Regions from separate parts of the Micromonospora aurantiaca ATCC 27029 genome, predicted to be linked through region 2. Evidence: predicted binding sites of a transcription regulator. Region 2 holds the regulator's gene; the other holds the start of a gene.

Region 1 (12,052 bases), 3.3 Mb from region 2:
GCACGAGCACACCACGTTCGACACCCGCGGTGAGCCCAACGGCGGCTACGTGGTCGACGTGGACGACGCCCAGCGGCTGACCTGGGGCGGCGAGTTCATCCACTCGGCGCCGTGGTCGGAGGGCGACCAGGGCAGCACGAACGTCTCGCACGGCTGCACCAACGTCTCGGCCACCGCCGCGGACTGGCTGATGGGCTTCACGCAGGTCGGTGACCTGGTGACGGTCAAGGGCACCGAGGTGAAGCTCGACCAGGGCAACGGATTCACCGCCTGGAACGTCGGCTGGGACGAGTTCGCCAAGGGCAGCGCGCTGCCCGTACCGGCGGGGCTGAAGCCCACGCAGAGCGCCACGCCGCACCCGGGCGCGGTGGCCGGCGGGTCGTCACCGGCCCCGGCCCCCTCGCGGAGCAACAGCGGCGGCTGAACCTGGGGAGGAACGGCCAGGGGGCCGGCCCGCGTCCGCGCGGGCCGGCCCCCGTCGCGCTCAGTCCAGGCCGACGCGGGCCACCCCGGTGGCGGTCAGGCTGCCCAGCCAGAGGTGGCGGCCGTGCTGCCGCACACCGGTGACCATCGGGTACGCCCCGCTCGGGCCGTGCAGCGTGCGCAGCACCCGGCCGTCGCCGTCGACCAGCGCGACCAGCCCGTAGCGGCGCGGCTGCGGCTGCACCGCGCCGGGCAGCAGGGCCACGATCTGCCGCACCCGGGGATGCGGCAGCAGCCGTTCCATGGCCCGCAGCCGCGGGCTGGGCAACGCGACCCAGTAGGTGCCGTCGCCGACGCCGGAGATGTTGTCCGGGTACGCGGGCAGGTCGGTGAGCACCGTGGCCCGCCCGCTGGGCAGGTCGACCCGCAGCAGCCGGTGGGTGGCGGTCTCGGCGAGCATCAGCGCCGACTCGTCCGGGGTGAGCGCGAGCCCGTTGGGGAAGTAGAGCCCGTCCGCGACCACGTCGGTGCGCCCGGTGCGCCTGTCGTACGCGAGGACCCGCCCGTTGGGCCGATGCTCCAGCAGGTCGCGCTTCCAGTGCGAGAGCGGGAACCGGTCGGACGAGTCGGTGAAGTAGACGGTGCCGTCGCGCCCCACCGCCGCGTTGTCGGCCAGGTGCACCGGCGGCGCGGTCCCGGTCAGCTCCTGCACCCGGCCGGCCGGGTCGACCCGCAGCAGCCCTCGGTAGGCGTCGCAGACCAGCAGCCCGCCGTCGACCGGATCCCGCTCGATGCCCAGCGGCCGTCCGCCGGTCTCGGCCAGCAGCGTCGGCGGCGTGCCGGGCGGGGAGTCGGCCGGCCACCACCAGAGCCGGCCGTCCTCGTCGCCGCTGACCACCCGGCCGTCGCCGTCGACCACCACGTCCTCCGGGCCGTGGCCGCCGGCCGGCAGCGGCAGCAGGTCGGCCCGGTCGAGCCGGGTGTCAGCGGGCGACCAGGGGCCGGTGAGCGGCGGCGGCACCGTCGCCGGCTCGCGGACCGGCCGGATCAGCAGTGGCGCTCGCGGGCGGGGGACGACCATCGGCTCATTGTGGCCCGGCGGCGTCGCGCTGGGCAGCCCCCGACGGCGTTTCGCCGTTTCCCGCGCGACGTGGCGTGGCGGTTGCGGGATGACCCTGAGACGGCTCGGGGTCGGTTCCCGGACACTACCCGGAACCCCTGCCGCGAGGTCCGGAAATGTCGGTGGGCCCGGGTAGGTTTGGCCGCATGGTACACAGCGGTGAGCGCTTCCACGTGGTGACGGACGTGCACGATCACGTGGTCGAGCTGCGCCCGGTCGGCGAGATCGACATCGCCTCCGTGACGGCGTTCCGGGCGGCGCTCTGGGCGGCGCCGGCCCGGCCGGTGCTGCGGGTCGACCTGTCCGGTGTGCGGCTGCTCTCCGCCGCCGGGGTCCGCGCGCTCGTCGCCACCCACCTGCGGGTGCGGGCCCGCGGCGGCGAGCTGGTGCTCACCGACCCCGACCCGGTGGTGGCCCGGGTGCTGCGGGTGACCGGCCTGCACCGGGTGCTCCCGGTGCGCTGCACCGACCGCGCCCAGGATCCGTCCGGCCGCGCCCATGAGCTGATGGCCTGCGCGGCCTGAACGGCCGGCGGCCCGAGGGCACGCGGCCCGGGCGCACGCCGGGCCGCCGGCGCGGAAGCCGACGGCCCGATGTGAACGGCGTTGCGCTCAGCGCACGCCGAGCAGGTCCACCACGAAGACGAGCGTCTCGTTCGGCTTGATGACGCCGCCCGCGCCCCGGGCGCCGTAGCCCAGGTGCGGCGGGATGGTGAGCTTGCGCCGGCCGCCCACCTTCATGCCCACGACGCCCTGGTCCCAGCCGGCGATGACCTGGCCGCCGCCGAGCGGGAACTCGAACGTCTCACCCCGGTTCCACGAGGCGTCGAACTCGCGGCCGTTCGAGTGGGCCACGCCCACGTAGTGCACGCTCACCAGCTGGCCCGCGCGGGCCTCCGGGCCGTCGCCGACGGTGATGTCCTCGACGACCAGATCGGCGGGCGGCGCGCCCTCGATCGGGCCGATCTGGGGCTTGTCCATGAGCGGGTCTCCTCGGTGCTGACGGTGTGGTCACAGTCGATCCTGCCGGATCGCGACCGGCCGATACGCGCCGGTCCCCGCACACCGGCGTGGCGGGTACACGAAAGAGGCGGGCGTCGCCTGTCGGCGACGCCCGCCCCGGGGCGAGCTGGTCACTTCAGCCAGGGGAGACGCTGGACCAGGGGGAGCCTCGCCCAGGCCCGGCCGAGGCCGAGGGTGTTGCCGGCGCCCACCAGGGCCAGGCCGGCCAGCAGGCCCGCGTAGATGAGGTGGTCGTCCATGAAGGGGTTGTTCGCCGGGGGCAGCACGGCCGTCCACATCAGGACCAGGAGCAGACCGCCCGCGACGGCGGCGACCCGGATGCCGATGCCGAGCATCAGGGCGACACCGATGCCGAGCAGGCCGACCATGAACAGCCAGTCCGCCCAGGCCGCGCCGGCCAGGTTCTGGTAGATGCCCGCGAACGGTCCCTCGACGGCGTGTCCGAGGAAGCCCTTGGTGGGGCTGCCGCCGTTGATCCAGGCGTTCTTCGCCGGGGTCTCGTGGCCGAGGCCGAACATCTTGTCGAGGAAGGCCCAGAGGAACACCCAGCCCAGGGCGAGCCGCAGCCCGGCCCAGACGTACCGGGTGGCCTTCTGGCGGGTGGTCTCGGTGTGCGCCGCCGGAGCGATGGTGGCGGCGGGGGTCCGCTTGACGGCGGGGGTCCGCTCGATTGTCGCGGTCATGGTCTCCACGTCCCTTCCTGTGCCTCGCACCGCGCTTCCCGGTGGCACATTCATTCCACCGCCGCGCGGCGCCCGGGAGCAGGGCCGAGAGGTGCCCTCGTGACCGGGTCATTGGTCCCGTCCGTACCCGGTCCGGTCGGCCCCTCGCAGCCGGTCCGCCGCCCCTGACCAGGCCTTACGCCGGCGGCCTACCGTCGCAGGTGGAGACCCGGCACGAGGAGGTCGTGATGAGGACGTGGCAGGTTACCGACGTGATGACCAGGGACGTCGCCACGGTGACGGAGGAGACCCCGTACCGCGAGGTCGTCGACGTGCTGGTGCGGCAGCGGATCAGCGGTGTGCCGGTGGTGGACTCGTTCCGCCGGGTGCTCGGGGTGATCTCCGAGGCGGACCTGCTGCACAAGGTGGAGCGGTCCGGTCACCCGGACGAGCGGCGGGTCTTCGAGGGACGGCGCCGCCGTACCGCGCGGGAGAAGGCGGGCGCGCTCGTCGCCCGGGACCTGATGACCGCGCCCGCGGTCACCACCCACGAGCGGGCGTCGCTCGCGGCGACCGCCCGGCTGATGGACCACGAGGCCGTCAAGCGGCTCCCGGTGCTGGACGACCTGGGCCGGCTCGCCGGCATCGTCACCCGCGGTGACCTGCTGCGCGTGCACCTGCGTTCCGACGCGGAGATCCGCGAGGAGGTCGTGCACGAGGTGCTGCGGCGGGTGCTGTCGGTGCGCGACGGCCTGGTCACGGTCCAGGTCCGCGGCGGCGAGGTCACCATGGACGGGCGGCTGGACCGGCGTAGCGCCGTCGAGCTGGCCGGCCGTCTCGCCGCCCAGGTCGCGGGCGTGGTCGCGGTGCACAACGCGATCGGGTACGACGTGGACGACACCACGCTGATGGAGCTGGACCCGGTGCACGCCACCCCGGTCGCCTGAGCGCCGCCACCCGGGCCCCGCCGGTCAGGTGGGGCCCTCGGTGGCGAGCTGGGCGGCCAGCAGCGCGGGGGCCTCGGCCAGCGACGGCCCGTACCAGGTGAGGTGCCGGCCGGACACCAGCGCCGCCGGCACACCGGGGAACGCCTCCGGCCCGTCGTCGGCGGTGAACCGGTACGGCTCGTCGGGCAGCACCACCAGTTCCGGCGCCCGGGCGCGCAGCTCGTCCAGGCTCGGCCGGGGATAGCGTTCCGCGTCGTCGGCCCAGCCGTTGCGCACACCGAGCCGGGCCAGCACGTCCCCGGCGAACGTGTCCCGCCCCAGCACCACCCACGGCCGTCGCCACACCGGCACCACGGCGGTGCGGACGCGTCCCGGCGCGGGCAGTGCGGCCCAGGCACGGCGGGCCTCGCGCAGCCACTGCGGCTCGGCCGGCGCGCCGAGCGCGTCGACCAGCTCACCGAGCTGGTCGAGGGCCTCCGGCACGGTACGCGGGAAGGTGACCCGGACCGGCACCCCGGCCGCGCGCAGCGCCTCGGCGTCGGCCAGCCGGTTCTCCTCCTCGTTGAGCAGCACCAGGTCCGGCTCCAGGGCGAGCACCCGGTCCAGGTCCGGGTACTTCGTCCCGCCGACCCGGGCGACGTCCAGCCCGGCCGGGTGGGTGCACCAGTCGGTCGCGCCGACCAGCGCCTCCGGGCGGGTGGCCGCGACCGCCTCGGTCAGCGACGGCACCAGCGACACCACCCGCACCGCGTCTCCTCCCCTTGAGCCGGACCGCCGGTCAGCGGGCCGCCGCGGTCACGGCGTCGGCGGTCTCCGGCGGCAGGCCCGCCACCGGCAGGCCCTTGCGTACCGCCCAGTCGACTGCGGCGCGCAGGTCCGCGGTGGGCAGCGGCCGCCGGGTGGTCACCCCGACCGCCGCGTGCACTGTGTACGCCATGAACGGGTACGACCGGGCCAACGCGCCGATCGCGTCGTGCAGCCGGCGTACCACCTCCAGCGCGGCCGGTTCGTCGAGCCCCGGCAGGAGGAGCTGGAACTCGTTCTCGGTGACGCGCAGCGCGCGGTCGACCGGCCGCAGCACGGCGGTGATCGCGGTGAGCACGGCGTGTCCCTCGCGGGCGACGCCGCGGCGGCCGAAGCGTTCCGGCGAGCCGGGCGGCGCGTCCACCCGCAGGCCGACCAGCGCCACCGGCAGGGTGCCGGAGGCGGTCACCCCGTCCGCGCCGGACCACCGGGCCAGGCCGGGCTCGTCCAGCATCGTCTCGGCCGGCTCGACCGGCTGGTTGTTCCGGTCGCCGCGGCGGGCCAGCAGCCGCAGCGCCGCCTCGGCACGCGGTTCGCCGGGCCCGGCCGGGATGTCCCGCACCCGGGCGATCGCCTCGTCCAGCGCGGTACGCGCCGCGGCGGGCAGCCGCTCGGCGAGCTGTTCGCGCAGCCGGATCGCCTCGTGCAGCGCCTCGTCGCGGCGGAAGCCCCAGCGTCCCTCGAACAGCCGGCCGGACTCCAGCGTCGGCGCGGGCGCCACCTCGGCCCGGTCGTGCGCGACGAGTGTGGCGCCGAAACGCGGGCTCAGCGCCACCACCGTCCACTCCCGGGCCAGCGCCTCCGCCTCGTCCAGCGCCACGCCGTAGGTACCGTCGGGCAGGTCGGGCGGCGGTCCGCCGACCATCGCCACCACCGTCACGGCGGCGCGGCCGGCGATGCGCCGGTAGACCTCGCGCTCCCGGGCGAAGTACGGCAGCCGCTGGAACAGCGCGAGCACGACGAGAGGGCCGTCCTCGGCCTCGGCGAGCGCCGCGCGTTCGATGGCGTGGGAGACGGTGACGAGACTGCGTTTGGTGAACTGTTCCGGGGTCCGTCCGCTGGGCACGGGCAGAGCCTAGAGGGACGGGCGCGGTAGCGCACCGGTCGGCCGGACCGGTCGTGCCGCACGGCCTACACTCGGGCGTCGACCGGACGAGGGGGATCGGGGCGAGATGACGAGCACAGGCAGCGTGACCGCCTCCTGGCTGCGGCCGATCCCGCCCGGCGCCGCGCCGTCCCTGGTCCGTGCCGGCCACCTCGGCCACACCGGGCGGCGGCTCGGCGACCTGGTGCAGGGCCGCCCGCCCGGGGTCACCGGCAGCCAGTGGAGCACCGCCGGGCGGGCGTCGCTCGACCTGGTGGTCTGCGCGGCCGACACCGGGCTGCCGCGTTTCGCGGTGCGGTTCACCGTGCCCGCCCCCGACGGATCGGCCGCGCGACGGTCCGAACGGCTGACCGACGCGGTCTGCGTCGCCGTCGGCCTGCCGCTGGTGCGCGTCGAGTCGCCGACGCTGGGCGGCGCGGAGCAGGTCCGCCGGTTCGTCGAGTACGTGCTGGACGCGCGGGCGTACGCCGACGGCACCGACCCGGACGGCGGTGACACGGTCGGCTTCCGGGACATCATCGGCCGGCTGCCGGACGGCCGGCGCGGACCGGTGAACGACCTGGGCGCGCTGGCCCGGGTCGAGGCGGTCGAGGCGTACGTGGCGGGCCGGATCGCCGACCCGATCGTGCGCGGCCTGCACGTGCGCTGGACCGACGGTCCGGCGGAGGGCTGGGCCTGGGCCGAGGTGCGGCCCGGCCGTTGCCTGCTGGAGCGGGTACGGCTGACCTCGCGCGGTTTCTCCTGCGGCGTCGACCCGGGGCGGCTCGCCGAGGACCTGGCGGCTGTGGCGCTGGGGGAGCGGTTGCGTGACCTCGACGGTGCCGCGCCGTCCCTGCTGGACCGCGACGAGCTTCTCCGGCGGGTACGCGCGCTGGCCGCCCGGCGGGACTCCTTCGACGGCGGGTTCGCCTTCGATCACCTCTGCGCCGACTGAGCCGTCCGTCCTCGCCGGCGAGGACGGCGACTTTTCGATTTTTTTCCGATCTCCGGTTGAACCTTCGCCGACGGCGCTCCGTACCTCATCGGGAATGGACGCAGATCTTCCCCGCCGCGCCCGGACGGCGCGGAGACGGTGCGGAAAGGGCATCGTCGGCCATTGACGCGCGACTGAGCGTCGCAGTGATCTCACACCCCGAATTCGTCGGTCCGCCGGGATCACCAGTCAACTACCGGATCGTGAAGGAGAGCAATTCGATGCGCAGGTCCACACGGGCGCGCCGGTCATCCGGTAACGCGCGGAGCAAGCGGATGCTGGCGGTTGTCGGCACGCTCGCGGTCTTCGGCGGCATCGTCGCCGTCACCCAGATCTCGTCCGCCCAGGACCGGCGGACGACCACCCGCGCCGCCTCGGCGTCCTGCGTGCCCGCGAGCCCCGGGGCGACCGCCCCGGACGGCCAGGGCAGCACCACCCGTACCTGGCAGAACGGCCGCTGGGTCCGCAACCACTGGGGCGACGGGCAGATGTCGCCGGCCGAGTGCCAGCAGACCAACGCGGGCGGCGCGGGCGCCGGCACCCCGACCGTGGCCTGCCCGGACGTCCGGGGCCGGCTGCCGCAGGTGCCCGGTCAGGCCCGTGCCGAGGTGGACCGCACCCTGGCTCTGCTGGAGTCGCAGATCGCCGACGCGAACCGGCGGCTCGCGGCGGAGGGCCGCAAGGGCGGCGAGTTCATCAACAACGCGATCCTGCGTCCGCTCGCGGACAAGCGGACCGCGGCGCTCAACCGGATCGCCACCGCCATCGGCCGGGTCGCCCAGCGCCCGCAGGGCCTGGACCAGCTCGCCCAGTGTGCGGTGACCGACACCCCGCAGAACGGCGGCCAGAACGGCGGGAACAACAACGGCGGTCAGAACGGCGGCAACAACAACGGCGGTCAGAACGGCGGGAACAACGGCGGCGGGAACAACAACGGCGGCGGCCAGAACAACGGTGGCGGCAACGGCCTGAACGTGCTCGCCAAGGACTGCTCCGGCAGCCAGCTCCAGGCGCACGACGGCTTCCAGAACGGCAACCGGTGCGTGAGCACCGCGTTCGGTGAGGTGGGCGCCGCGGCGAACAACCCGTCGCTGCTGATCACGCAGTTCCCGAACCAGGTGCGGCGCAACCAGCCGTTCACCCTCCGGGTCACCACCAAGAACCTGGTGCGGGACCGCTTCCTCGCCGCCGGCCAGGGCGGCTACTACCTGGAGAGCTCGCTGCTCAACGGCCAGGGCCTGGTGCGCGGCCACTTCCACACCGCCTGCCGCATGCTCGGCAGCACCCGGCAGCCTCCGAACCCGCAGGACGTGCCGGCCTTCTTCGTGGCCACCGAGGACGGGCGGGGCGGCAACCAGCCGGACGACGTGCTGATCCAGATTCCGGGCCTGGCGCAGTCGGGCGTGGCGCAGTGCGCGGTCTGGGCCGGTGACGGCTCGCACCGCATCCCGATGATGGAGCGGGCCAACCAGACTCCCGCCATCGACGTGGTGCGCATCCGGGTCAACTGAGCGGGCGAACGGCAGCGGCCGTCCGGGGGACTCCTCCGGGCGGCCGCTGCCGTTCCCGCGTACGGGCACGGTGGAAGGTGATCCCGGAAGAAATTTCGTGCCGGCGGTATCCGGCCGGATGAAAAGCGCTGACCGTAGAAAGCCGATCGGGCCCCCGCCGATTTCTCAGCGTGACCCCGGGATGCCCGACGGTGAACCGGTGGCGGTCAGCGGTTCTTGTACGCCTCGACCACCGACACCGGGATGCGCCCGCGCTCGGAAATCTCGAACCCGTTCTTGGCGGCCCATTCCCGGATGGCGCGGTTCTGCTCGCGGTCCATTCCCGAGGTGCTCGGCCGGGCGGTGCGGCGGGCGCCGCGGGCGACCTCGGTCGCTCCCCGGCCGATTCGCCTGCCAGCGCTGATGTACGGATCCAGCGCCTTGCGCAGGACGCCCGCGTTCTCGTCGGAGACGTCGATCGTGTACGCCACGCCGTCCAGGCTGAACTCGACGGTCCGATCGGCCTTTCCGCCGTCGAGGTCGTCGGTCAGAACGGTGATTACTTTCCTTGCCATCGCCATTACTCCCTGTGTCGGGCGGGGTGTGGCTAAGAGTTTGACCTACCGCGCGGTAATTCCGCAACAATAGCCGACTGTTTCCATTCGGCGGGTCGCGGTAAAGGGCGCCGCCATTGGGTGCGGAGCGCGGGAACGCGGCCCTTCGTAGTGGCGTGGGTCACAACCCGGAACAAGGGGCACGTTTTGTTACTTGAGCCAGACACGCTCAACCAACGTGATGGCAGGTGTTCGATGGCAACTCTTCCGGTACTCCCACTGACCGACGCCGTCCTGCTGCCCGGGATGGTCATCCCGGTGACCCTCGACCCGACCACCCAGGCCGCCGTCGACGCGGCCCGCGCCACCGGCGACAAGGAACTCCTGGCCGTACCCCGCCTCGACGGCGAGTACGGCTCCGTCGGCGTGGTCGCCACGATCGAGAAGGTGGGCCGGCTGCCCAGCGGCGAACCGGCGGCGGTCGTCCGCGGTCTCACCCGCGCCCGCATCGGCTCCGGCGTGCCCGGCCCCGGCGCCGCGCTCTGGGTCGAGGCGACCGAACTCGACGAACCCGCACCGGCGGGCCGCGCCCGCGAACTCGCCCGCGAGTACCGCGCGCTCATGACCTCGGTGCTGCAGCAGCGCGGCGCCTGGCAGGTGATCGACGCGATGGAGCGGATGACCGACCTGTCCGAGCTGGCCGACTCGGCCGGTTACGCGCCCTGGCTCAGCCTGACGCAGAAGACCGAACTGCTCGCCGCGCCGGACGTCACCGCCCGGCTGGAACTGCTCGTCGGCTGGGTGAAGGAACACCTCGCCGAGCAGGAGGTCACCGAGCAGATCAACAGCGACGTCCGCGAAGGGCTGGAGAAGTCCCAGCGCGAGTTCCTGCTCCGCCAGCAGCTCGCCGCGATCCGCAAGGAACTCGGCGAGGACGAGCCGGACGGCTCCGCCGACTACCGCTCCCGGGTGGAGTCCGCCGACCTGCCGGAGAAGGTCCGCGAGGCGGCGCTGCGCGAGGTCGGCAAGCTGGAGCGGGCCAGTGACGCCTCACCCGAGGCGGGCTGGATCCGGACCTGGCTGGACACCGTCCTGGAGATGCCGTGGAACACGCGTACCCAGGACAACATGGACCTGGCCGCGGCCCGGGCCGTGCTCGACGCCGACCACGCCGGCCTGGCCGACGTGAAGGACCGCATCCTGGAGTACCTCGCGGTGCGCAACCGGCGCGCGGAGCGCAACCTCGGCGTGGTCGGCGGACGCGGTTCCGGCGCGGTGCTGGCCCTGGCCGGTCCGCCCGGTGTCGGCAAGACCAGCCTCGGCGAGTCGGTCGCCCGGGCGCTGGGCCGCAACTTCGTCCGCGTCTCCCTCGGCGGTGTCCGGGACGAGGCGGAGATCCGCGGTCACCGGCGCACCTACGTGGGCGCGCTGCCCGGCCGGATCGTGCGGGCGCTGCGCGAGGCCGGCTCGATGAACCCGGTCGTGCTGCTCGACGAGGTCGACAAGCTGGCCGCCGGCTACTCCGGCGACCCGGCGGCGGCCCTGCTGGAGGTGCTCGACCCGGCGCAGAACCACACGTTCCGCGACCACTACCTGGAGGTCGACCTCGACCTGTCCGACGTGCTGTTCCTGGCCACCGCCAACGTGGTCGAGGCGATCCCCGGCCCGCTGCTGGACCGGATGGAGCTGGTCGCGCTGGACGGCTACACCGAGGACGAGAAGGTCGCCATCGCCCGGGACCACCTGCTGCCCCGGCAGCGGGAACGGGCCGGGCTGACCACCGACGAGGTCACAGTCGCCGACGAGGCGCTGGCGCTGATCGCTGGTGAGTACACCCGGGAGGCCGGCGTCCGGCAGCTCGAACGCGCTCTCGCCAAGATCTTGCGCAAGGTCGCGGTCGCGCTCGCCACGGACTCCGCGCCGGTGCACGTCGACGCCGGCAACCTGGCCCGCTACCTGGGCCGGCCCAAGTTCACCCCGGAGTCGGCCGAACGGACCGCAGTACCCGGCGTGGCGACCGGACTCGCGGTCACCGGCGCCGGTGGCGACGTGCTGTTCATCGAGGCCACCACGATGGAGGGTGAGCCGGGGCTGACGCTCACCGGCCAGCTCGGCGACGTGATGAAGGAGTCCGCGCACATCGCGTGGTCGTACCTGCGGTCGAACGGGCGGCGCTACGGGCTGGACCCGAACGCGCTGGCCGGGCGGCGGATCCACCTGCACGTCCCGGCGGGCGCGGTGCCCAAGGACGGCCCGAGCGCCGGCATCACCATGGTGACCGCGCTGGCCTCACTGGTGACCGGGCGGCCGGTTCGGCCCGAGTTCGGAATGACCGGCGAGGTGACGCTCTCCGGCCGGGTGCTGCCCATCGGCGGCGTGAAGCAGAAGCTGCTCGCCGCGCACCGGGCCGGCCTCACCGAGGTGATCATCCCGAAGCGCAACGAGCCGGACCTGGACGACCTGCCGGCCGAGGTGCGGGAGGCGCTGACCGTGCACACCCTGTCCGACGTGGCGGACGTGCTCGCACTGGCGCTGCGCCCGGTCGAGATCGGCACGGAGTCGCTGGACGGTCCGGCGCTCGCCGCGGCCTGACGACCGTCGCCCCGGCCACCGTACGCACGGTGGCCGGGGCGCCGTCGTGGTCCGCCCCCTGTGGTCTCCACGCCGACCGGCACGGAAGCCGGTCGCGCCGGGCTCAGCGGCGGTCGCGCCGCTCGTAGCCCCGGTCGCGGCGCTCGCCCGGCCCGTCACCGTCCCGGTCCCGGCGTACCGTCGCCTTGCGTCCCTTGATGGTGGTGCCGCGCAGCCCCGCGATGATCTCGTCGGCGACCCCCTGCGGCACCTCGACCAGCGAGAACCGGTCGGCGATCTCGATCGAGCCGATGTCCCGGCCACTGATGCGGGTCTCCCCGGTGATCGCGCCCACCAGGTCCTGCGGCCGTACCCCGGCCC
Region 2 (12,052 bases):
CATCGACGCCAACGGCATCGTGAACGTGCACGCCAAGGACCTGGGCACCGGCAAGGAGCAGAAGATGACGATCACCGGCGGCTCCTCGCTGCCGAAGGACGACATCGAGCGGATGCGCCGGGACGCCGAGGAGCACGCCGGCGAGGACAAGCGCCGCCGCGAGGAGGCCGAGACCCGCAACGTGGCCGAGGCGCTCCAGTGGCAGACCGAGAAGTTCCTCGCCGAGAGCGGCGACAAGCTGCCCGGCGAGAACCGTGACCAGCTCAACGAGGCGCTCGGCGAGCTGCGCAGCGCCCTCGGCGGGCAGGACATCGAGAAGATCAAGTCCGCGCACGAGAAGCTGGCGCAGGTCTCCCAGCAGGCGGGCTCGCTGCTCTACGCCCAGCAGCAGGAGGGCGAGCAGACCGCACCGGGCGCGGCCGGGCCGGGTGCCGGCGCGGGTGCGGCCGGTGGCCCGAAGGCCGGTGGCGACGACGACGTGGTCGACGCGGAGATCGTGGACGAGGACAAGAAGTGACATCCGGTCCCGGACACGATTCGCACGGCAGAGGGATGAGGTAACCGCATGACGGACAAGCCACGAGCGGCCGGCCCGGGTGCCACCGGGTCGGCGCCGGGCGCCGGGAAGGACACCGGCGACGAACCCCGGGTCGTCATCCGCGACAAGCGCAAGCTCGGCAAGGTGACCGAGCAGCCGGCGAACGACGCCTCGGCGGCCGACGCGGCCGCCGACGCGCCCGCCGAAGGGCTGGTCGAGGAGGCCGAGGTCGTGGTCGACGAGATCGGCGGCGAGGCCGAGGTCAGCGGTCCGACCGTGGTCGACTCGCCCGCCGAGCCGAACGGCGGGACCGGCCCGGACGCGCCGCTCGGCGCCGAGCTGGAGTCGCTCCGCACCGACCTGGAGGAGCGCACCCGCGACCTCCAGCGGGTGACCGCGGAGTACGCCAACTACCGCAAGCGGGTCGACCGGGACCGCAACCTGGTTCAGGAGCAGGCCACCGGGGCGGTGCTCACCGCGCTGCTGCCGATCCTCGACGACCTGGACCGGGCCCGTGAGCACGGCGACCTGGTGGGACCGTTCGGCAGCGTGGCCGAGCAGCTCACCGGCGCGCTCGCGAAGTTCGGCCTGACCGCGTTCGGTGAGACGGGTGACCCGTTCGACCCGACCCGGCACGAGGCGGTGGCGCACCAGACCTCCGCCGACGTGACGGAGCCGACCTGCGTCCAGGTCATGCGCCGTGGTTACCAGCTCGGCGAGCGGCTGCTGCGGCCCGCCATGGTCGCGGTCGCGGACCCGGAGTAGTGCCGACCCGTGACGTCCCGCCCGCCCGCACGGGGCGGGCGGGACGACCGGGGTTCGACCCGTGGAAGGGGGTGGACCGGTGAGTTCCAAGGACTGGATCGAGAAGGACTACTACGCCGCGTTGGGCGTGGACAAGTCCGCCTCCTCGGACGAGATCAAGAAGGCGTACCGCAAGTTGGCCCGGGAGTCGCACCCGGACCACAACCCCGGCGACACCGGCGCCGAGGAGCGGTTCAAGACCGTCTCCGAGGCGTACGCGGTGCTCGGTGACGAGAAGAAGCGCCGTGAGTACGACGAGATGCGCTCGCTGTTCGGCTCCGGCGCCTTCCGGCGCAGCGCCCGCGGTGCGGGCCAGCCGGGCGGCATGCCGTTCGACGTCTCCGACCTGTTCGGCGGCGGCGCCGGGGGTGGGGACAGCCGGTTCAGCGGCGGCGGCTTCACCGACCTGTTCAGCTCGATCTTCTCCGGCGGTGCAGGTGGCGGCGGTCCGGCACGTCCGCGCGGCCCGGCCCGCGGCCGGGACGTCGAGACCGAGGTGGCGCTCGACTTCGAAGACGCGGTACGCGGCGTCACGCTGCCGCTGACGCTGCGCGCGCCCGGCGTCTGCGACACCTGCCACGGCAACGGCGCGAAGCCCGGCACCCAGCCGGTGGCCTGCCCGGTCTGCCACGGTGCCGGCGTGACCACCCGCAACCAGGGTTCGTTCAGTTTCTCCGAGCCGTGCCGCAACTGCCAGGGTGTCGGCACGATCGTCGAGGAGAAGTGCCCGGAGTGCCACGGCACCGGCGGGGTCACCAAGACCCGCACGCTGCACGTCCGCTTCCCCGCCGGGGTGTCGGACGGGCAGCGGATCCGCCTGGCCGGCCGAGGTGAGCCCGGCGAGCGGGGCGGTCCGGCGGGCGACCTGTTCGTGCAGGTGAAGGTCCGCCCGGACGAGCTGTTCGGGCGCACCGGGGACGACCTGACCCTGAACGTCCCGATCACGTACGCCGAGGCGGTTCTCGGCACGGACCTGCGCGTGCCGACCCTGGACGGGACGGTGACCCTGCGGGTGCCACCGGGTACGCCCAGCGGGCGGGTGCTGCGCGCCCGCGGCAAGGGCGTCGTACGCAAGGACGGCCGCGCCGGTGACCTGCTGGTCACGCTCGACGTGGTGGTTCCGGCGAAGATCTCGGACGAGGCGCGGGCGGCGCTGGAGACCTTCGCGGCGCAGACTCCGCCCGCCGCGCGGGAACATCTCGACGCGCGGGTACGTCGATTCAGTTGACGGCGGCACCGGAGGTGAGCGGGCATGTCGGAGGAGTACGTCGGCTCGGGTGACCAGGCATACGAGGCCAAGGTCTTGATGATCTCGGTGGCCGCGCGGATGGCGGGGATGCACCCCCAGACGCTGCGCCAGTACGACCGGCTGGGCCTGGTGCAGGCCGGCCGGGCGTCCGGCGGCGGTCGCCGGTACAGCGTCCGGGACGTGGTGCTGCTCCGCGAGGTGCAGCGGCTCAGCCAGGACGACGGGATCAACCTGGCCGGGGTCAAGCGGATCATCGGGTTGGAGCGGCTGCTCGAAGAGGCGCAGCAGCGGGTGGCCCGGCTGGAGGCGGAACTGGACGCCGCGTACCGGCGGATCGCCGAGCTGGAGTCGCTCGGTGGCTTCCCCCGCGGCGACCTCGTGCCCACCAACCGCACATCCACCGCGCTCGTCGTCTGGCGTCCGCGCCGCGCTCCCGACCGCTGATTCCGTACCTGAAGGCCGGCGCGCCCCGCTCCCCCGGGGCCGCGCCGGCCTTCGTCGTTCCCCGGTCGGTTCGCGGGCCGGGTCAGGGGAAAGCGGGGTACGGCAGAGCGGGGTCAACTAGGCTTTTCCGTAGGGGCAAAAGCCCCAAAGCGGATTCCGGGCTGGCGGGGGGAGTCATGACGGAACCGGCGAAGAAGGTGGCCGAGCGCGCGGAGGAACGGCTGGAGAAGGTGGCCGAGAACGTGCGCGAGCGGTTCGACCGGGTCACCGAGGGACGCTTCAGCGACAAGGTCAAGGAAGGGCGCTTCGCCGACCAGACGGACCACGGCGTGGACCGGGCGCGGGACGACGAGCGGCGCAAGAAGCAGGGCGGGTCGACCTAGGCGATCCGTCGACGTGCGGGCCGGGATCCACGGGGGATCCCGGCCCGTTCGTGTTCTGCAAGGCCGGCCGGGACGTCGGGCCGCTCCGGGCGGGCACCACGCACCCGCCCTCGCGGTCGATCATGAAGTTGGCGGCGACAAACCGGACACCAAACACCGCCAAGTTCATGATCGACCAGGCCGGTCGGGTCGACGTGGCCAGCGAGGTCGACGTGGGCGGGTCGAGGTGGTCAGAGGCGGCGGTTCTCCCGGACCAGGCCGCCCTCGCACCAGTCCCGGTAGACGAAGAGATCCGGCCGGGCGAGCAGCACCCGGCTGTTGTGCGCCCAGTTGCGCATCAGGTCGTCGCCGGACTTCTCGGCCTGCTCGACCAGCCTGCGGAACCGGCGCTTGGGGTGGGCGCGGAAGTTCGTCCGGATGCCGTCGGCGGCGTAGATGTAGAGGCAGTGCAGCGTGAACCGCCGCGCCGGGCAGCCCTGGTCCATGGCCAGATCGAACAGCGTCTGCACCAGATGGTCACCGGCGACCAGCAGATCCCAGTCGGGCGGCATCGAGGTCAGCGGCACCGAATCCGGCTGATAGGCCCACGCCCGAAGCTCGGCGGGCGAGGGATCGACCGGGTTGGCGAAGCCGCGGAACGTCTCTTCCTGCACGCTCACCGGCCGACCTTCCGCTTGCGCTGGCGGGGGCGCAGGCCACCCGCGGACCCTGGCTGCTGGGCCGAAACGTTAACGCGGTTGGACGGAGCAGGGGTAGACCTTCCCGGGATCAATTTGACAACGCCGGGCCGGATCTGCCCTGCGGCTGATCCGGCCCGGCCCGGTCAGTCGCCGGTGCCCAGGGGCAGCGGCGCGGGCGGCCGTGCGGCGGCGGCGCGGGTGCGCAGCCACTGCTTGAACCACGGGCTGTCCGGCAGGCGGGCGAGCAGCGGCCCGGTCACCACCGTGATCAACACGTACGCGGTGGCGAGCGCGGCGAGCTTCGGCTCCACCGGGTAGACGGCCGCGACGGCCAGCCCGGCGATGACGATGGAGAACTCTCCGCGCGGGGTCAGCGCCAGACCGGCCCGCCAGCGTCCGGGCTCGGCGATCCCGGCCCGGCGGGCGGCCAGGTAGCCGGTGGCCACCTTCGTCGCCATGGTCACCACTGCGAGCAGCAGCGCGGGCAGCAGCACCGGCGGCATGTCCAACGGGTTGGTGACCAGCCCGAAGAACACGAAGAAGACCGCGGCGAACAGATCACGCAGCGGGGAGAGCAGCTCGGTGGCGTGGTGCGCCACCGGCCCGGACAGCGCGATGCCCACCAGGAACGCGCCGACCGCCGCCGACACCTGGAGCTTGGCCGCGACACCGGCGACCAGCAGGGTCAGGCCGAGCACGCCGAGCAGCAGCGCCTCCGGATCCTTGGCGGAGAGCGCGGCGGAGATCAGGTGGCCGTACCGGATCGCCACGGCCAGCACGACGACCACGGTGAACACCGCGACGGCGAGCGCGATGCCGCCCTTCATCAGGCCGACCCCGGCGAGCAGCGCGGTGACCAGCGGCAGGTAGAGGGCCATCGCCAGGTCCTCGATCACCAGGACGGAGAGGATCACCGGGGTCTCCCGGTTACCGACCCGGCCCAGGTCGCCGAGCACCTTCGCGATCACGCCGGACGACGACACCCAGGTCACGCCCGCGAGCACCACCGCCGCCACCCAGCCCCAGCCGAGCAGGAGCGCGAAGGCGAACCCGGGCAGCGCGTTGAACACCGCGTCGATCAGGCCGGCCGGCGCGGCGGACCGGAGGTTGCCCACCAGCTCGTTCGCGCTGTACTCCAGGCCGAGCATGACCAGCAGCAGGATCACGCCGATCTCGGCGCCGACTGCGAAGAACTCCTCGCTGGCGTTGAGCGGCAGCAGACCACCGTGCCCGAACGCCAGGCCGGCGAGCAGGTACAGGGGGATGGGCGACACGCCGAAGCGACGGCTCAGCCGGCCGAGCAGGCCGAGCAGGAGCAGCAGCGCACCGACCTCGATGAGCAGGATTGTGGTTTCGTGCATACGCGTCAGCCGTCCGGATCGGTCTCGGCGAGGATCGCGGTCACGCCGTCGAGCCCCTGACGGGTACCGACCACGACGACCACATCGCCGGCTTCGAACCGGAAGGTGGGATCGGGCGAGACGTTCACGGCGCCCTGACGCAGCACGGCCACGATCGACGCGCTGGTCCGGGTGCGTGCCTTGGTGTCTGCGAGCCGCCTGCCGACGTACTTCGACCCCGCCGGCATGGCGATCTGCTCGGTCAGCAGCCCGGCGGCCTGCTCGCGCAGCCCGGAGAGCTGACCCAGCATCAGCGACGCGCCGAGGATGTCGGCGAGCGCCTCCGCCTCGTCGTCGGTCAGGGGTATGTCATGTTGGCAGGAGTCGGGATCGTCCGGGTCGTATAGGACCAGGTCGCGGCGGCCATTGCGGTGGGAGACCACGCCGAGCCGGCGGCCGGACTCCGTCATCAGATCATGACGTACGCCGATCCCGGGCAGGGCGGTCTGTTCGACACGTACTCGCACGTCGGTGAGGCTACCGCTGCCACGCACGCACCGCGTCCGGGGCCGAACTACAGACTGCACGATGCGGCTCGGGCGGCTCGTCTAGGTCCGTTCGGCCACGAACACGCCGACACCTTCGAGCGTCTCGGTGAGGCCGGTCGCGCGCAGGATCATCATCGCCTTGCCGACGACCGTGTCGGAGACGCCGTATTCCTTGCACAGTTGGGCGCGGCTCGGCAGCTTGGTGCCGGGTGGCCACTCTCCCGAATCGATCTTGCTCTTCAGTTCGTCTGCGAGCACTTGGTACTGCTGCTTGGGCATACACACTCCCCGGATGGCATGCCCATTCGACCATGCACCCACCTCCAACCTCAAGCAATTGTGGGTCGATCGTTGACCTACGACTGGTACCGATTGTAGGTTGCTGGCGAACGCTCCCGGATGGCACCTGGAGCTTCCGGGGTCGGGGCGGGCATCCCCCGTGGCTCGTCCCGACCCCCGTCCTCGGCGAGAAGGGACAGTGTCGTGCGCAACATCCTGCGAATACGTCCGAAGCGGCGGAACGCGCGTCCGCCCGACTCCGCGCCGGGCGGCCCCTACCGCTCCGCGTCGTACCTTCCGCTCCGGCCCTGGCAGGTGCGGGGCCACAGTTTCAGGACGTGCCGGCGAGGGCTGGACCCCGCCGAGGTCGCCGCGTTTCTCGACCGCGTCGCCGGGGACCTCGCCGCCGCGTACGCCGAAGTCGCACGTAGCCGGGACGAGACGGCGCGGATCAAGGGCGCGTTGCGCGAGTGGCAGTCCCGTCAGGCTCCCTCGATGCGCGACCTGGCCGGGCGGCCGTGACCGGGCGGTACGTGATCCATCTGCCGGTGCGCGCGGCGGACCTGGCCCGGGCGAAGATGCTCGGTCGCACGGCCGGCCGGTCGTTGGCGTTCCTCGCGGTGGTGGAGCTGGGCGGGATCACCGTGTCGACGGAGGACGACCAGTCCGTACGCCATTGGGTGTTCTGCGACCGCAAGCTGGACGGCGGCCGGCGTTGCGTGCTGCGCGCCGACCACGAGACTCCCTGCCTCGCGCGTCTCCCCGGCCGGACCGGAGGACGGTGACTCAGGTCACAGGGGTGGAGTTGAGCGGAATAGACTCAACTCTGGTTGTGTCATGTCCAGTGGACACGCCGATCCGGGGGAGCCCATGAACACGGAACGTCTCACCACCAAGAGCCGCGAAGCCATCACCGGTGCCGTCGCGCTGGCGAACCAGCGCGGTCACGCCACCGTGGAGCCCTGGCACCTGCTGCTGTCACTGCTGGACACCGAAGGCTCGACCGCTGCGGGCCTGCTGCGCGCCGTCGGAGCCGACCCCGCCGAGCTGCGCCGCGTCGCCCAGCGCTCGGTCGACGCGCTGCCGGCCGCACGCGGGTCGAGCATCGCCGAGCCGACCCTGGCCCGCGAGTTCGTCAACGCCATCGGCGCCGCCGAGCAGATCGCGCGGCCGCTGGGCGACGAGTACACCTCCACCGAGCACCTGCTGGCCGGGCTGGCCCGGGTCGGCGGCGCGGTCTCGGTAGCGCTGAAGAACTCCGGCGCCACCGAGGAGAACCTGGTCGCCGCGTTCCCGACCGTCCGGGGCGGGGACCGCCGGGTCACCACCGCCGACCCGGAGCAGACCTACCAGGCCCTGGCCAAGTACGGCGTGGACCTCACCGCCAGCGCCCGCGACGGCAAGATCGACCCGGTGATCGGCCGGGACTCGGAGATCCGCCGGGTGATCCAGGTGCTGTCCCGGCGTACCAAGAACAACCCGGTGCTGATCGGCGAGCCGGGCGTCGGCAAGACCGCGATCGTGGAGGGCCTGGCCCAGCGGATCGTGGCCGGCGACGTGCCGGAGTCGCTGCGGGACAAGAAGCTCGTCTCGCTCGACCTCGGCGCGATGGTCGCCGGTGCGTCCTACCGCGGTCAGTTCGAGGAGCGGCTGAAGTCCGTGCTGGAGGAGATCAAGAACTCCGACGGCCAGGTCATCACGTTCCTGGACGAGCTGCACACCGTGGTCGGCGCCGGCAAGGGCGAGGGCTCGATGGACGCCGGCAACATGCTCAAGCCGATGCTGGCGCGCGGCGAGCTGCGGATGGTGGGCGCGACCACGCTCGACGAGTACCGCGAGCACATCGAGAAGGACCCGGCCCTGGAGCGCCGCTTCCAGCCGGTGCTGGTCGGCGAGCCGACCATCGAGGACACCATCGGCATCCTGCGCGGGCTCAAGGAGCGCTACGAGGTGCACCACGGCGTACGGATCACCGACGCCGCACTCGTGGCCGCCGCCTCGCTCTCCGACCGGTACATCACCGACCGGTTCCTGCCGGACAAGGCGATCGACCTGGTGGACGAGTCGGCGTCCCGGCTGCGCATGGAGATCGACTCGCGCCCGGTCGAGGTGGACGAGATCGAGCGGGCGGTACGCCGCCTGGAGATCGAGGAGATGGCGCTCGCAAAGGAGCCGGACGCCGCGTCCGCCGAGCGTCTGGAGCGGCTGCGCAAGGAGCTGGCCGACAAGCGCGAGCAGCTCACCGCGCTCTCCGAGCGCTGGCAGACCGAGAAGAGCCACATCACCAAGCTCTCCACCGCCAAGGAGGAGCTGGAGCGCCTCGGTGGCGAGGCCGAGCGGGCCGAGCGCGACGGCGAGCTGGAACGCGCCGCCGAGCTGCGGTACGGCCGGATCCCCGCGCTGCGGACCGAGCTGAAGCAGGCCGAGGAAGAGCTGGCCCGGCTCCAGGCCGACGGCGCGATGCTCAAGGAGGAGGTCGGCGCGGACGACATCGCCGCAGTGGTCGCCTCCTGGACCGGCATCCCCGCCGGTCGGCTGCTCGAAGGCGAGACCGCCAAGCTGCTCCGGATGGAGGAAACGCTGCGCGGCCGCGTGGTCGGCCAGGCCGAGGCGGTGGGCGCGGTCTCCGACGCGGTACGCCGCGCCCGGGCCGGCGTCGCCGACCCGGACCGGCCGACCGGCAGCTTCCTGTTCCTCGGCCCGACCGGCGTCGGCAAGACCGAGCTGGCAAAGGCGCTCGCCGAGTTCCTCTTCGACGACGAGCGGGCCATGGTCCGCATCGACATGAGCGAGTACGGCGAGAAGCACTCGGTGGCCCGCCTGGTCGGCGCCCCACCCGGGTACGTCGGCTACGAGGAGGGCGGCCAGCTCACCGAGGCGGTACGCCGCCGGCCGTACTCGGTGATCCTGCTGGACGAGGTGGAGAAGGCCCACCCGGACGTCTTCGACGTGCTGCTCCAGGTGCTCGACGACGGCCGGCTCACCGACGGTCAGGGCCGTACCGTGGACTTCCGCAACGCGATCCTGATCCTCACCTCGAACCTCGGTTCGTCGGTGATCAGCGACCTGACGCTCACCGAGAACGAGCGCCGGGAGGGTGTGCTCGCGGTGGTCCGGTCGCACTTCAAGCCGGAGTTCCTCAACCGGCTCGACGACATCGTGGTGTTCGCCGCGCTCCAAGGCGAGGACCTGCGGTCGATCGTGGACATCCAGCTCGACCGGATGCGCCGCCGGCTGGCCGACCGCCGGCTGGGCCTGGAGATCACCGACGCGGCCCGCACGTGGCTGGCCGAGCACGGGTACGACCCGATCTACGGTGCCCGCCCGCTGCGCCGGCTGGTGCAGTCGGCGATCGGCGACCAGCTCGCGAAGGCGCTGCTGGCCGGTGACATCCGCGACGGCGACACGGTCCGCGTCGACCTGTCCGACTCCAAGGAGTCCCTGGCGGTGACCGCCGCCTGACCCGCGCCACCCCGCGAAGGCCCGGCCCTCCCGGCCGGGCCTTCGCCGTCCCCGGCCGTGCCGGCCCGCGTGCCGTGGGTGCTGCGTGCCGTGGGTGCTGTGCGCCGTGGTGTTAACAAGGGGCCCTTCCTCTACCGGAGGCGTTAAAAGGGGGCCCTTCCTTTCACGCGAACGGAGTGAGCGTGAGGGGTTGGTGGGGTGGGCACATAGTGGGGCATGAGCGGGAGCTGGGAACGGGAACTGGACGCGGCTGCGCGGGAACTCGACGGCGCGGACACCCTCGCCTTCGGCGGGGTGGGACTGGCGGGGCAGATCCTGCCCGCGACCGAGGCGTACCGGACGCTGGAACAGGGGCTGCGGGAGCACCCGGAGGAGGCTCGCAAGCGGGTCGACAGGTTGCTCCGCAAGGGTTCGCCGGCCGGCCGGGCGTACGCGGCGACGCTGCTGGAGGCGGTCGATCCGGCCGCCGGGCGGGACGCCTGGGCCCGGCTGCGCGGCGACGACGGCGAGTTCACCACGTTCTCCGGCTGCCTCATGGGCCGCGCCACGCTGGGCGAATACGCCGCCGACCGGCTCGCCGCCGCCGACAGTAGCTGAGCGCACACTCAGCGAACAGGACTTCAGCAGGCGTGCGTGCGGTTGTTACCGTTCCCGCCGAGCACGTTGGGGGAGGCGGTCGTGAACGGTTCGTTGGCGTGGGTGCTGGCCACGCTGGGATGTCTGGTCGGGGTGGCCGGAGTGGTGATCGCGGTGATCGCGTGGCGGAAGTCCCAGTCCGCGTCCCGCCCGAAGACGAAGGCGGCGCCGGGTGACCCGTTCCGGGACCGGGACGCGGACGCGCTGCGCGGCGACCCGCGCGCGCTCAAGCCCGGCGACATCGTCGAGATCCGCGCGGTGCCGTACACGGTCCGTGGCTCGGTGCACCTGGTCGAGGGCGGCTGGAGCTGGGCGGAGCACCTACTCGACGATGCGGGCGGCGTGAAGCGCTGGCTCTCCGTCGAGGCCGACCCGGACCTGGAGATGGTGCTCTGGACCAGCGAGCCGGGGGCCACCGTGACGCCCGGGGCCCCGACGCTGGAGATCGCCGGCCGTCGCTACAACTGGGACGAGTCGGGCCAGGCCCGGTACACGGCCACCGAGGGCACCGGCCTCGACCCGAACGGCACCATGCGCTACTACGACTACCAGGCGCCCGGCGGCGCACGGCTGTCGTTCGAGGCGTACGGGGAGGCCGGCTGGGAGGTCAACCTCGGCGAGGAACTGCGCCGCGCCGAGGTGATGATCTACCCGCAGGGTGGCCCGGACACGGTGCGCTGACGTGCTCGTCTGTCTGGACGCGCCGTACGTCGACACCAGCGCCGCCGATCTGAGCCTGGCCCTGGGCGGCCCGGAGCTGCCGGCGCTCGCCGTACGCGACATCGACCTGCCCGGCCTGCCCCGGCTGCGGCTGCGCCTGCTGGGCGCCTCCCACCAGGTCGTGCTCGGCACGCTCACCGAGACGGTCGCCTGCCTGCCCGGCCGCCCGCCGCACCTGCCGGGCACGCTGCACGACGAGACGGCCGGCTACCGGTTCCTCGCCACAGTGCTCCGGCCGGAGGGCGACGGCCTGCGTACGCGGGTCGCGGCGCTGCGCGCCGAACTGGCCGAGGACCCGTACGCGCTGATCGGCGTCTTCCCCGGCGACGAGGACGCGGTCACCGCGCTCTCCGTGCGGCCCGCCCCGCCGGACGGCGTGCTCGCCTGGCGCACCTGGCACGCCTACCCGCAGACCAACGAGCTGGTCCTGACCGAGACGGTGGTGGAGGAGCTGTGACGTACCGACGGTGGTTCGTGGTGGGCGTGGCGGTCGCCGTCATCGGCGCGCTCATCGCCGCCTTCACGATCTTCTACGGCAACTTCTCGCCCCGCGGCTACGTGGAGGACAACTTCTCCCGCGCCACCGGGCGGGACATCGGCTCGAACGCGATCGCTTACACCTCGAACAAGGCGCCGAGCGACGTGTCCAAGCAGATCACCGACACCTGGAAGCCGGCCGACCAGTACGTCGACGGCAGCGGCGTGTACCTGCGCTACGACGACGACTCGGTGGTGATCCTCCCGCTCGCCGTCGGCTCGGTGATCCTGCTGGAGAAGATGACCACCGCCTACCCCCGGTACCACAGCGTCGTCGGCAACAGCTGGGGCTGGGGCCGAGGCAGCACGGTCCGGGGCGGCGGCCCCGGTTCCGGCAAGTAGCCCCTCCGACCCCCTCACCCTGGAGTCTCCTGTGCAGCATCTCGTCACCGACCTGCTGGTCACCCTCGCCTACGGCGCGGTCGGCGTCGT

Evidence for each region. The regulator HspR, encoded in region 2, represses chaperone genes until heat shock. The targets are predictions, from matches to a motif close to TTGAGTNNNNNNNACTCAA.
Region 1: the regulator HspR is predicted to act here: its motif matches at 9,315-9,333, upstream of lon (endopeptidase La).

The regions. Positions count from the first base shown of each region.
Region 1 is NC_014391.1:3,847,558-3,859,609, reverse strand. Features, by position in the region: gene MICAU_RS17145 (L,D-transpeptidase) at 1-424, shown strand, start outside; gene MICAU_RS17140 (SMP-30/gluconolactonase/LRE family protein) at 485-1,504, opposite strand; gene MICAU_RS17135 (STAS domain-containing protein) at 1,690-2,067, shown strand; gene MICAU_RS17130 (FKBP-type peptidyl-prolyl cis-trans isomerase) at 2,155-2,523, opposite strand; gene MICAU_RS17125 (DoxX family membrane protein) at 2,676-3,257, opposite strand; gene MICAU_RS17120 (CBS domain-containing protein) at 3,476-4,174, shown strand; gene MICAU_RS17115 (helical backbone metal receptor) at 4,199-4,921, opposite strand; gene MICAU_RS17110 (DICT sensory domain-containing protein) at 4,953-6,044, opposite strand; gene MICAU_RS17105 (PDDEXK family nuclease) at 6,151-7,017, shown strand; gene MICAU_RS17100 (hypothetical protein) at 7,332-8,567, shown strand; gene MICAU_RS17095 (histone-like nucleoid-structuring protein Lsr2) at 8,774-9,121, opposite strand; gene lon (endopeptidase La) at 9,356-11,692, shown strand; gene MICAU_RS17085 (DEAD/DEAH box helicase) at 11,796-12,052, opposite strand, start outside.
Region 2 is NC_014391.1:157,758-169,809, forward strand. Features, by position in the region: gene dnaK (molecular chaperone DnaK) at 1-517, shown strand, start outside; gene grpE (nucleotide exchange factor GrpE) at 566-1,303, shown strand; gene dnaJ (molecular chaperone DnaJ) at 1,383-2,570, shown strand; gene MICAU_RS00790 (heat shock protein transcriptional repressor HspR) at 2,595-3,035, shown strand; gene MICAU_RS00795 (hypothetical protein) at 3,212-3,418, shown strand; gene MICAU_RS00800 (hypothetical protein) at 3,649-4,077, opposite strand; gene MICAU_RS00805 (cation:proton antiporter) at 4,242-5,459, opposite strand; gene MICAU_RS00810 (cation:proton antiporter regulatory subunit) at 5,465-5,965, opposite strand; gene MICAU_RS00815 (winged helix-turn-helix domain-containing protein) at 6,047-6,265, opposite strand; gene MICAU_RS00820 (DivIVA domain-containing protein) at 6,470-6,787, shown strand; gene MICAU_RS00825 (hypothetical protein) at 6,784-7,050, shown strand; gene clpB (ATP-dependent chaperone ClpB) at 7,136-9,727, shown strand; gene MICAU_RS00835 (hypothetical protein) at 9,944-10,324, shown strand; gene MICAU_RS00840 (DUF4178 domain-containing protein) at 10,406-11,044, shown strand; gene MICAU_RS00845 (DUF2617 family protein) at 11,046-11,540, shown strand; gene MICAU_RS00850 (DUF4247 domain-containing protein) at 11,537-11,962, shown strand; gene MICAU_RS00855 (DUF350 domain-containing protein) at 11,994-12,052, shown strand, end outside.